DNA from 2 places in the Microbispora sp. NBRC 16548 genome. Region 1 is predicted to be linked to the other one. Evidence: predicted binding sites of a transcription regulator. Region 1 holds the regulator's gene; the other holds the start of a gene.

Region 1 (4,324 bases):
GAGCTGCCGATGCCGGACGACGACGTGGCGGCCGACCGCTACCTGATCGCCGAGGAGCTGCTGACGGCCGCGGGCCTGAGCTGGTATGAGATCTCCAACTGGGCGGCGGGAGACGAGGCCCGCTGCCGCCACAACCTGCTGTACTGGACCGGCGGCGACTGGTGGGGGGCCGGACCGGGGGCGCACAGTCACGTCGGCGGCACCCGCTGGTGGAACGTCAAGCACCCCGCGGCGTACGCCGCCCGCCTGGCGGCCGGGACCTCGCCCGCGCACGCCCGTGAGGTGCTGCCGGCGGAGGACAGGGCCGTCGAGCGGGTCATGCTGGAGCTGCGCCTCGCCTCGGGCTTCCCGCTCGCCGACCTCGCCCCCCAGGCGCGTACGGCGTGCGCGCGGGCGCTGGCGGACGGGCTGCTGGAGGTGGAGGCGTTCAAGGCGGGCCTCGCCGTGCTCACGCTGCGCGGCAGGCTGCTCGCCGACGCCGTGGTGCGGGACCTGACTCTCTAAGCCGGAGCCGTGACGAAGTCGATCAGTTCTTCCACGCGGCCGAGCAGTTCGGGCTCCAGGTCGGCGTAGGTCGTGACCCGGCCCAGGATGTGCCGCCACGCCTCCTGGGGGTCCATCCGCCAGCCGAGGGCCGCGATCACGCCCTCCTTCCAGGGCACGCCGCGTGGCACGTCCGGCCAGGCGGGGATGCCGAGCACCCGGGGCTTGACCGCCTGCCAGATGTCCACGAACGGATGCCCCACGACGAGCACGTCGTCGCCGGACACCCGGGCGGCGATGCGGCTCTCCTTCGAGCCGGGCACCAGGTGGTCCACGAGCACCCCGAGCCGCCTGCCCGGCTCGGGGCCGAACTCCTCGACGATGGCCGGGAGGTCGTCCACGCCCTCCAGGTATTCGACGACGACCCCCTCCACCCGCAGGTCGTGTCCCCAGATCCGCTCCACCAGCGAGGCGTCGTGGACGCCCTCGACGTAGATGCGGCTCTCCCTGGCGACCTGCGCGCGCAGGCCCCCGACCGCGATCGACCCCGAGGCGCTCCGCAGCGGCCCCTTCGGACCGGCCTGGGGGCGCACCAGCGTCACCGGTTCGCCGTCGAGGAGGAATCCGGCGGGCGTCAGCGGGAACACCCGCCGCCGGCCGAACCGGTCCTCCAGCGTCACGGCCTCCTTGTCGCAGGCCACCACGGCGCCGCAGAAGCGGCCTTCGGCGTCCTCGACCACGAGGTCGGGCTCGGCCGGGATCTCGGGGATCTGCCCCCGCCGTGGCCGCCGCCAGTCTCCGGAAAGCACGTCCCGCCCGTACATGCGGGGAACGCTAGCAAATCACGCCAGGCGACGGCGGGCAGCGGAGCGGCGCGCGAGCACGACGATCGTCACGATCAGCGCGGCCAGGAAGCCGACGGTGGGCAGCGCCAGCAGCGCGACGGCGCCGCCCACCAGCATGCCGACCGCCCCGGTGAGCTGCTTGCCGACGCCGAACCGCACCCCGTCGCCCTCGCAGGCGAGCTGGTAGGTGCCCGCCTCGGGGACTCCGGCCTCGAATAGCAGCTCCCAGGTCGTGCCGTTCAGCGTGACGGTCTGCGAGACGGCCGGCCGGGTCAGCCGCACCCGCGGGTCGGCGCCGTCGCCGAGCTGACAGCGGACGTCGGTGGGCTGGTCGACGGCCGCGTAGATCGCCGGCTTGTCCGCGGGGTCGAGCGCGACGTTCACCGACTGCCCGCCGGAGAAGATCGTGGCGGGCGCGGCGTCGCCGAGCGTGGAGAACAGGCCGCCGGCGAACCCGCCGACGCCCGCCACCACCAGGACGACGAAGAGCGCCCAGGAGAGGAAGATCCACACCAGCCGGGGCCGGATCGGCCGGGGGCCGGCGTACGCCGGGGGAAAGGGGTGCGGCATCCGCAAGGTCACGTCGGCCGGTGCCGGGGGCATGGGGCGGGGCACCCGCATGGTCACGTCGGCCGGCGTGGAGGTCTGATTCTCGTGCATGGGTGAAGAGTCGACCATGCGGCTTGTGGTCGATTTGCAGCTCGCTTGTCCTGGTGCCCTGCGTCGTCTTGGTGCCCCCTGCGTTATCGCACCACGTGGGGTGGTAGCCGTACACTTGGCACTCGGGAACACAGAGTGCCAGAGTCGGTGTTTCCACGCACAGGGAGGTGACGATTGCTCGACGACCGCAAGCTCGCCGTCCTGCGCGCCATCGTCGAGGACTACGTGTCCACCAACGAGCCGGTGGGATCCAAGGCCCTGGTGGACAGGCACAACCTCGGCGTCTCCCCGGCGACGATCCGCAACGACATGGCGGCGCTGGAGGAGCAGGGATACATCACCCAGCCGCACACCAGTGCCGGCAGGGTGCCGACCGACAAGGGATATCGCCTGTTCGTCGATCGGCTGTCGCAGATCAAGCCGCTGTCCGGCGCGGAGCGCAGGGCCATCGAGACCTTTCTCGCCGGGGCTGTGGACCTCGACGAGATCGTCATGCGCACGGTGCGGCTGCTCGCGCAGCTCACCCGGCAGGTCGCGGTGGTGCAGTACCCCTCGCTCACCAGGTCGTCGGTCCGTCACGTGGAGATCGTCCCGCTCGCGGAGCGCCGGGTCATGCTGGTGCTGATCACGAACACCGGGCGGGTCGAGCAGCGTGTGGTCGACCTGCCGGAGGCCATCGCCGACGACCGGATCGCGAACCTGCGCGCCGTGCTCAACGCGTGCCTGGACGGCTGCGGCCTGTCCCAGGTGCCGGAGACCGTGGCCGACATTCCCGAACGCCTGCCTCCCGAGGACAGGCCGGTGGCGGCCACGATCCTGTCCGTGCTGCTCGAGACGCTCGTCGAGCGGCACGAGGAGAAGATCGTTTTTGGTGGGACGGCCAACCTCGCCGCCGCCGACCTCAGCATCGGCCTGCGGGACGTGCTGGAGGCGCTGGAGGAGCAGGTCGTCCTCATTCGCCTGCTGGGGGAAACCGGCGGGCTGTCCGAACTGACCGTCCGCATCGGATCCGAGAACCCCTACAGCGGGCTGCGCGGCACATCTATCGTGGCCGCGGGATACGGTTCGGGCGACAGAGAACTGGCCCGGCTCGGAGTGCTGGGCCCGACACGAATGGACTATCCGGTGACGATGGGTGCGGTGCGCGCGGTGGCGCGTTACGTCGGCCAGATCCTGGCGGGGTCATAAGTGTCCAACGACTACTACGCGACCCTTGGCGTACGGCGCGACGCCAGCCAGGAAGAGATCAAGAAGGCATACCGCCGTCTCGCCCGTGAGCTGCACCCGGACGTCAACCCCGATCCGGAGACCCAGGAGCGGTTCAAGGAGATCAACCAGGCGTACGAGGTGCTGTCCGACGCGGGCAAGCGCCGCATGTACGACATGGGCGCCGACCCGTTCGGCGGCGGCGGCGCGGGGCCGGGGGCCGGTGGTTTCGGCGCGGGCTTCCCGTTCAGCGACATCATGGACGCCTTCTTCGGCTCGGCGGGCGCCGCGCGGGGGCCCCGCTCCCGCGCCCGCCGTGGCCGCAACGCCACCATCAGGGTCGAGCTCGACCTGTCGGAGACGGCCTTCGGCACGACCCGCGAGATCGTGGTCGACACGGCCGTGGTCTGCGAGGTCTGCCAGGGCTCCGGGGCGGCGTCCGGCACCCACCCCGACACCTGCGACATGTGCCACGGGCGCGGCGAGGTCTCGCAGGTGACCCGTTCGTTCCTCGGCCAGGTCATGACCTCCCGTCCCTGCCCCCAGTGCGGCGGGTACGGCAGCGTCATCCGGCACCCCTGCATGGAGTGCTCGGGCGAGGGACGGGTCAGGACCCGGCGCACGATCAAGGTCAGGATCCCGGCCGGCGTCGAGGACGGCACGCACATCCAGCTCGCGGGCGAGGGCGAGGTCGGCCCCGGCGGCGGGCCTCCCGGCGACCTGTTCCTGGAGATCGTCGAGCGGCCGCACCAGATCTTCGAGCGACGCGGCGACGATCTGCACTGCACGGTCCACATCCCGATGACCGCCGCCGCGCTCGGCACCTCGATCGCGATCGAGACCCTCGACGGAGCCGAGGACATCGACGTGCGGCCCGGCACCCAGGCCGGCCAGGTCATCCCCCTGTACGGCAAGGGCGTCCAGCGGCTCAACGAGACCGGCAGGGGCGACCTGCTGATCCACGTGAACGTCGAGACGCCGACCAAGCTCGACCCGCAGCAGGAGGAACTGCTGCGCGAGCTGTCGAAACTGCGCGGAGAGGAGCGGCCGCCAGGCAAGTTCTCGCCGGGCCAGCAGGGCTTCTTCTCCCGCCTGCGGGACGCCTTCAACGGCCGCTGAGCTGATCGCAT
Region 2 (4,324 bases), on a different contig from region 1:
TCGCCGCCGCCCTCCCCGAGGCCGTACGGCAGGCCCTCGCGCAGGAGGGCTCCATCGGGGTCATCGCGGCGGACCCCGGCCTTCCCGCGCTCTCCGCGGCCCTGGAGGCCGCCGCGGTGCCGCACACGGTGCTCGGCCCCGACTCGACGGGCGACGACCGGGTGCTGCTGGTGCCGGCGACGCTCGCCAAGGGCCTGGAGTACGACCACGTGATCGTGGCCGAGCCGGCCGCGATCGCGGAGGCCGAGGAGCGCGGCCTCGCCCGCCTCTACGTGGTCCTCACCCGGGCGGTAACGTCACTGACCGTCCTGCACAACCGCGACCTTCCCGAGGAGCTGCGATGACCTCCCCCGGCGTACGCGTCCGCCACGGAGCGCTCGACGACGTCCCGGCCCTGCTGCGGTTCTGGCTGGAGGCCGCGGAGAACACCGACAGGCACGACGACTCCGGCAAGGTCGTGGCCCTGATCGAGCGCGATCCCGAGGCGCTGCTCATCGCCGAGATCGACGGCCGCATGGTCGGCACGCTCATCGCCGGGTGGGACGGCTGGCGCGCCCACCTCTACCGGCTCGCCGTGGACCCCGCCCACCGGCGCATGGGCATCGGATCGCTGCTGATCCAGGCCGCCGAGGAGCGGTTCCGGAAGTTCGGCGCGTTCCGTGCCGACGCGATGGTCCTGCACGACAACGCCCTGGCGCACCACGCCTGGACATCGGCGGGCTACACGATGCAGACCGACTGCGCCCGCTGGGTCAGGCGCCTCACCTGAGGCGCACAACGGGAAAGGGCGGCTCCCCCGAGGGGGAACCGCCCTTCCGTTGAGACGAAGCAGGCAGATGGATCAGAAGTCCATGTCGCCGCCGCCGGGCATGGCGGGGGCCTTCTCCTTCTCGGGCTTCTCGGCGATGACGGCCTCGGTGGTCAGGAACAGCGCCGCGATGGACGCCGCGTTCTGCAGCGCCGAGCGGGTGACCTTGGCCGGGTCGATGATGCCGGACTCGAACATGTTGACGTACTCGCCGGTCGCGGCGTTGAGGCCCTCACCAGCCGGGAGGTTGCGGACCTTCTCCACCACGACGCCGCCCTCGAGGCCGGCGTTGACGGCGATCTGCTTCAGCGGCTCCTCGAGGGCCTTGCGGACGATCGCGGCACCGGTGGCCTCGTCGCCGTTGACCTCGAGCTTGTCGAACGCGTTGGCGCCGGCCTGCAGCAGGGCCACGCCACCGCCGGGGACGATGCCCTCCTCGACCGCGGCCTTCGCGTTGCGGACGGCGTCCTCGATGCGGTGCTTGCGCTCCTTGAGCTCGACCTCGGTGGCCGCGCCGGCCTTGATGACGGCGACGCCGCCGGCCAGCTTGGCGAGGCGCTCCTGGAGCTTCTCGCGGTCGTAGTCGGAGTCGGTGCGCTCGATCTCGGCGCGGATCTCGTTGACCCGGCCGGCGATCTGCTCGGCGTCACCGGCGCCGTCGACGATCGTGGTCTCGTCCTTGGTGATGACGACCTTGCGGGCGCGGCCGAGCAGGTCGAGGGTGGCGTTCTCGAGCTTGAGGCCGACCTCCTCGGAGATGACCTGGCCACCGGTGAGGATGGCGATGTCGCCCAGCATGGCCTTGCGGCGGTCGCCGAAGCCCGGAGCCTTGACGGCCACGGACTTGAACAGGCCGCGGATCTTGTTGACGACCAGGGTGGCCAGGGCCTCGCCCTCGACGTCCTCGGCGATGATGACCAGCGGCTTGCCGGACTGCACGACCTTGTCGAGCAGCGGCAGCAGGTCCTTGTTCGCCGAGACCTTGGAGTTGACGATCAGGATGTACGGGTCCTCGAAGACCGCCTCCATGCGCTCGGGGTCGGTCACGAAGTAGCCGGACACGTAGCCCTTGTCGAAGCGCATGCCCTCGGTGAGCTCCAGCTCCAGGCCGAAGGTGTTGCTCTCCTCGACGGTGATGACGCCTTCCTTGCCCACCTTGTCCATCGCCTCGGCGATGAGGGCGCCGATCTCGGTGTCGGCGGCGGAGATGGAGGCGGTGGAGGCGATCTGCTCCTTGGTCTCCACGTCCTTGGCGAGCTTCGACAGCTCCTCGCTGACGCGCTCGACGGCGGCCTCGATGCCCTTCTTCAGCGCCATCGGGTTGGCGCCGGCGGCCACGTTGCGCAGACCCTCGCGGACCAGCGCCTGGGCGAGCACGGTAGCCGTCGTGGTGCCGTCACCGGCGACGTCGTCGGTCTTCTTCGCGACTTCCTTGACGAGCTCGGCGCCGATCTTCTCCCACGGGTCCTCGAGCTCGATCTCCTTGGCGATGGAGACACCGTCGTTGGTGATCGTGGGGGCGCCCCACTTCTTCTCCAGCACGACGTTGCGGCCCTTGGGGCCGAGGGTCACCTTCACGGCGTCGGCGAGCTGGTTCATACCGCGCTCGAGACCGCGCCGGGCGTCCTCGTCAAACGCGATCATCTTGGCTGCCATTAGGCTAGACCTCCCAGTAGCAGGGTGTCTTCAACGGACCGAGCCGACGCCCGCGACGGCGCGGACCCGCTATCCCTGCGCGGGCCCCATCGCCCCGATCCCGGTTGTTGTCACTCTCGACCTCAGAGTGCCAAACAAGTATTTAGCACTCTACCCCTGCGAGTGCAAGCGGAAGCCTCGCTGACCAGCTTGGACGTTATGTCCAGATCAGCGAGCCGATGGCAAGCGGGAGACACCAGGCGAGCCCAGGGGGCGCGCCTCCGGCCCGAACGCGCCCGAAGCAGCCGAGCGACGCGAGGCAAAGAAGCACAGCGACCAAGCACGGCGAGGGCGGCGTTCATGGCGCGCCTCCGGCACGACCCGGCGGGTGTGGGCACCCCGATGGCGAAGCGGGCGACACGGCAAGCGGAAGGCCCGGCACGCGGGATCCGCGGCCGGGCCTTCCAAGGTCGATGACGGGATCAGACGGCCCGTACGGCCTCCGCCTGCGGGCCCTTCTGACCCTGCGTGATGTCGAACTCAACCCGCTGACCCTGCTCGAGGGCCTTGTAGCCGTCCATCAGGATTGCCGAGTAATGGACGAACACGTCCTTACCACCGTCTACCGCGATGAAGCCGTAGCCCTTGTCCGCGTTAAACCATTTGACGGTGCCCTGCGCCACTTCCGACTCCTCTTGCTGGGCTGGGGACCACACCCAAGAAGCCCCCGGTTTTGTCGATCGTCCTCGACCATACCCGTGTCAAGGCGTAGGACAACAGAGTCAATCCGCAAACTACTACTTGGCGTTCGCTCAAAGCGGGATCGAAGAATATTCACTTTGCTGTTGAATAGTTGAGAGCTACACCGTTTGCCATGGCTTCGCATGACTTCTTCATCGATAGAAGCGCATGTCAGGTGCTCGGCCCCGGCGCGGCGACTCAGCCTCCGGCGACGGCGGGGATGACCGAAATCTGCACCCCGTCCGGCGTGGCGGTGTCCAGACCATCGGCGAATCGGACATCCTCTTCCCCGACGTAGACGTTGACAAAACGCCGGATCTTACCCGTCTCGTCCAGGATGCGCCCGCCGATGCCGGGGTAGTCCGCGTCCAGCTTCTGCAGGACCTCGCGGAGCGTTCCCCCCTCCCCGCTCACCTCCGCGGCGCCGTTGGTGTACGTCCGGAGAATCGTCGGAATCCGCACGGAAACGCTCATTGTTCACTCGCTTTCGTTACTGCCGATGGACCTTTTGAAACGCTTTCAGTTGGCGAATGCCGCACGGAAGGCGTCGAGAGAGGGACGGATGACGGCGGCGGGACGGGCGTGCTCTGCCACCGCGTCGAGCGTCTTGAGCCCGTCGCCGGTGTTCAGCACCACGGTCTCGGCGTCGGGGTCGAGGCGGCCCTCGCGCACCAGCTTGCGCAGCACACCGACCGTGACGCCGCCCGCGGTCTCGGCGAAGACGCCCTCGGTCCTGGCCAGCAGACGGATCGCCTCGACCACTTCCCGGTCGTTCACGTCCTCCACCGCGCCGCCCGTCCGCCGCGCGATGTCGAGCACATACGGCCCGTCGGCCGGGTTGCCGATGGCGAGGGACTTGGCGATGGTGTCGGGCCGCACCGGCTGCACGACGTCCTGCCCGGCCTTGAACGCCTGGGAGACCGGCGAGCAGCCCTCGGCCTGCGCTCCGAAGATCCGGTAGGGCCGCTCCTCGACCAGCCCCAGCTTGATCAGCTCACGGAAGCCCTTGTCGATCTTTGTGAGCTGCGAGCCGGAGGCCACCGGGATGACGATCTGGTCGGGCAGCCGCCAGCCGAGCTGCTCGGCGATCTCGTACGCCAGCGTCTTGGAGCCCTCGGCGTAGAAGGGCCGGAGGTTGAC

The links. Region 1 encodes HrcA, which represses chaperone genes, less so after heat shock. Its sites were predicted from a motif close to TTGGCACTCTCNNNNNGAGAGTGCCAA; they were not measured.
Region 2: the regulator HrcA is predicted to act here: its motif matches at 2,572-2,598, upstream of groL (chaperonin GroEL).

The regions. Positions count from the first base shown of each region.
Region 1 is NZ_BSSF01000005.1:358,621-362,944, reverse strand. It holds gene hemW (radical SAM family heme chaperone HemW) at 1-504, shown strand, start outside; gene QSK36_RS16030 (DUF3097 domain-containing protein) at 501-1,307, opposite strand; gene QSK36_RS16025 (hypothetical protein) at 1,326-1,988, opposite strand; gene hrcA (heat-inducible transcriptional repressor HrcA) at 2,163-3,176, shown strand; gene dnaJ (molecular chaperone DnaJ) at 3,177-4,313, shown strand; gene QSK36_RS16010 (16S rRNA (uracil(1498)-N(3))-methyltransferase) at 4,323-4,324, shown strand, end outside.
Region 2 is NZ_BSSF01000018.1:131,168-135,491, forward strand. It holds gene QSK36_RS36760 (HelD family protein) at 1-344, shown strand, start outside; gene QSK36_RS36765 (GNAT family N-acetyltransferase) at 341-769, shown strand; gene groL (chaperonin GroEL) at 842-2,464, opposite strand; gene QSK36_RS36775 (cold-shock protein) at 2,926-3,126, opposite strand; gene QSK36_RS36780 (MoaD/ThiS family protein) at 3,383-3,658, opposite strand; gene thrC (threonine synthase) at 3,704-4,324, opposite strand, start outside.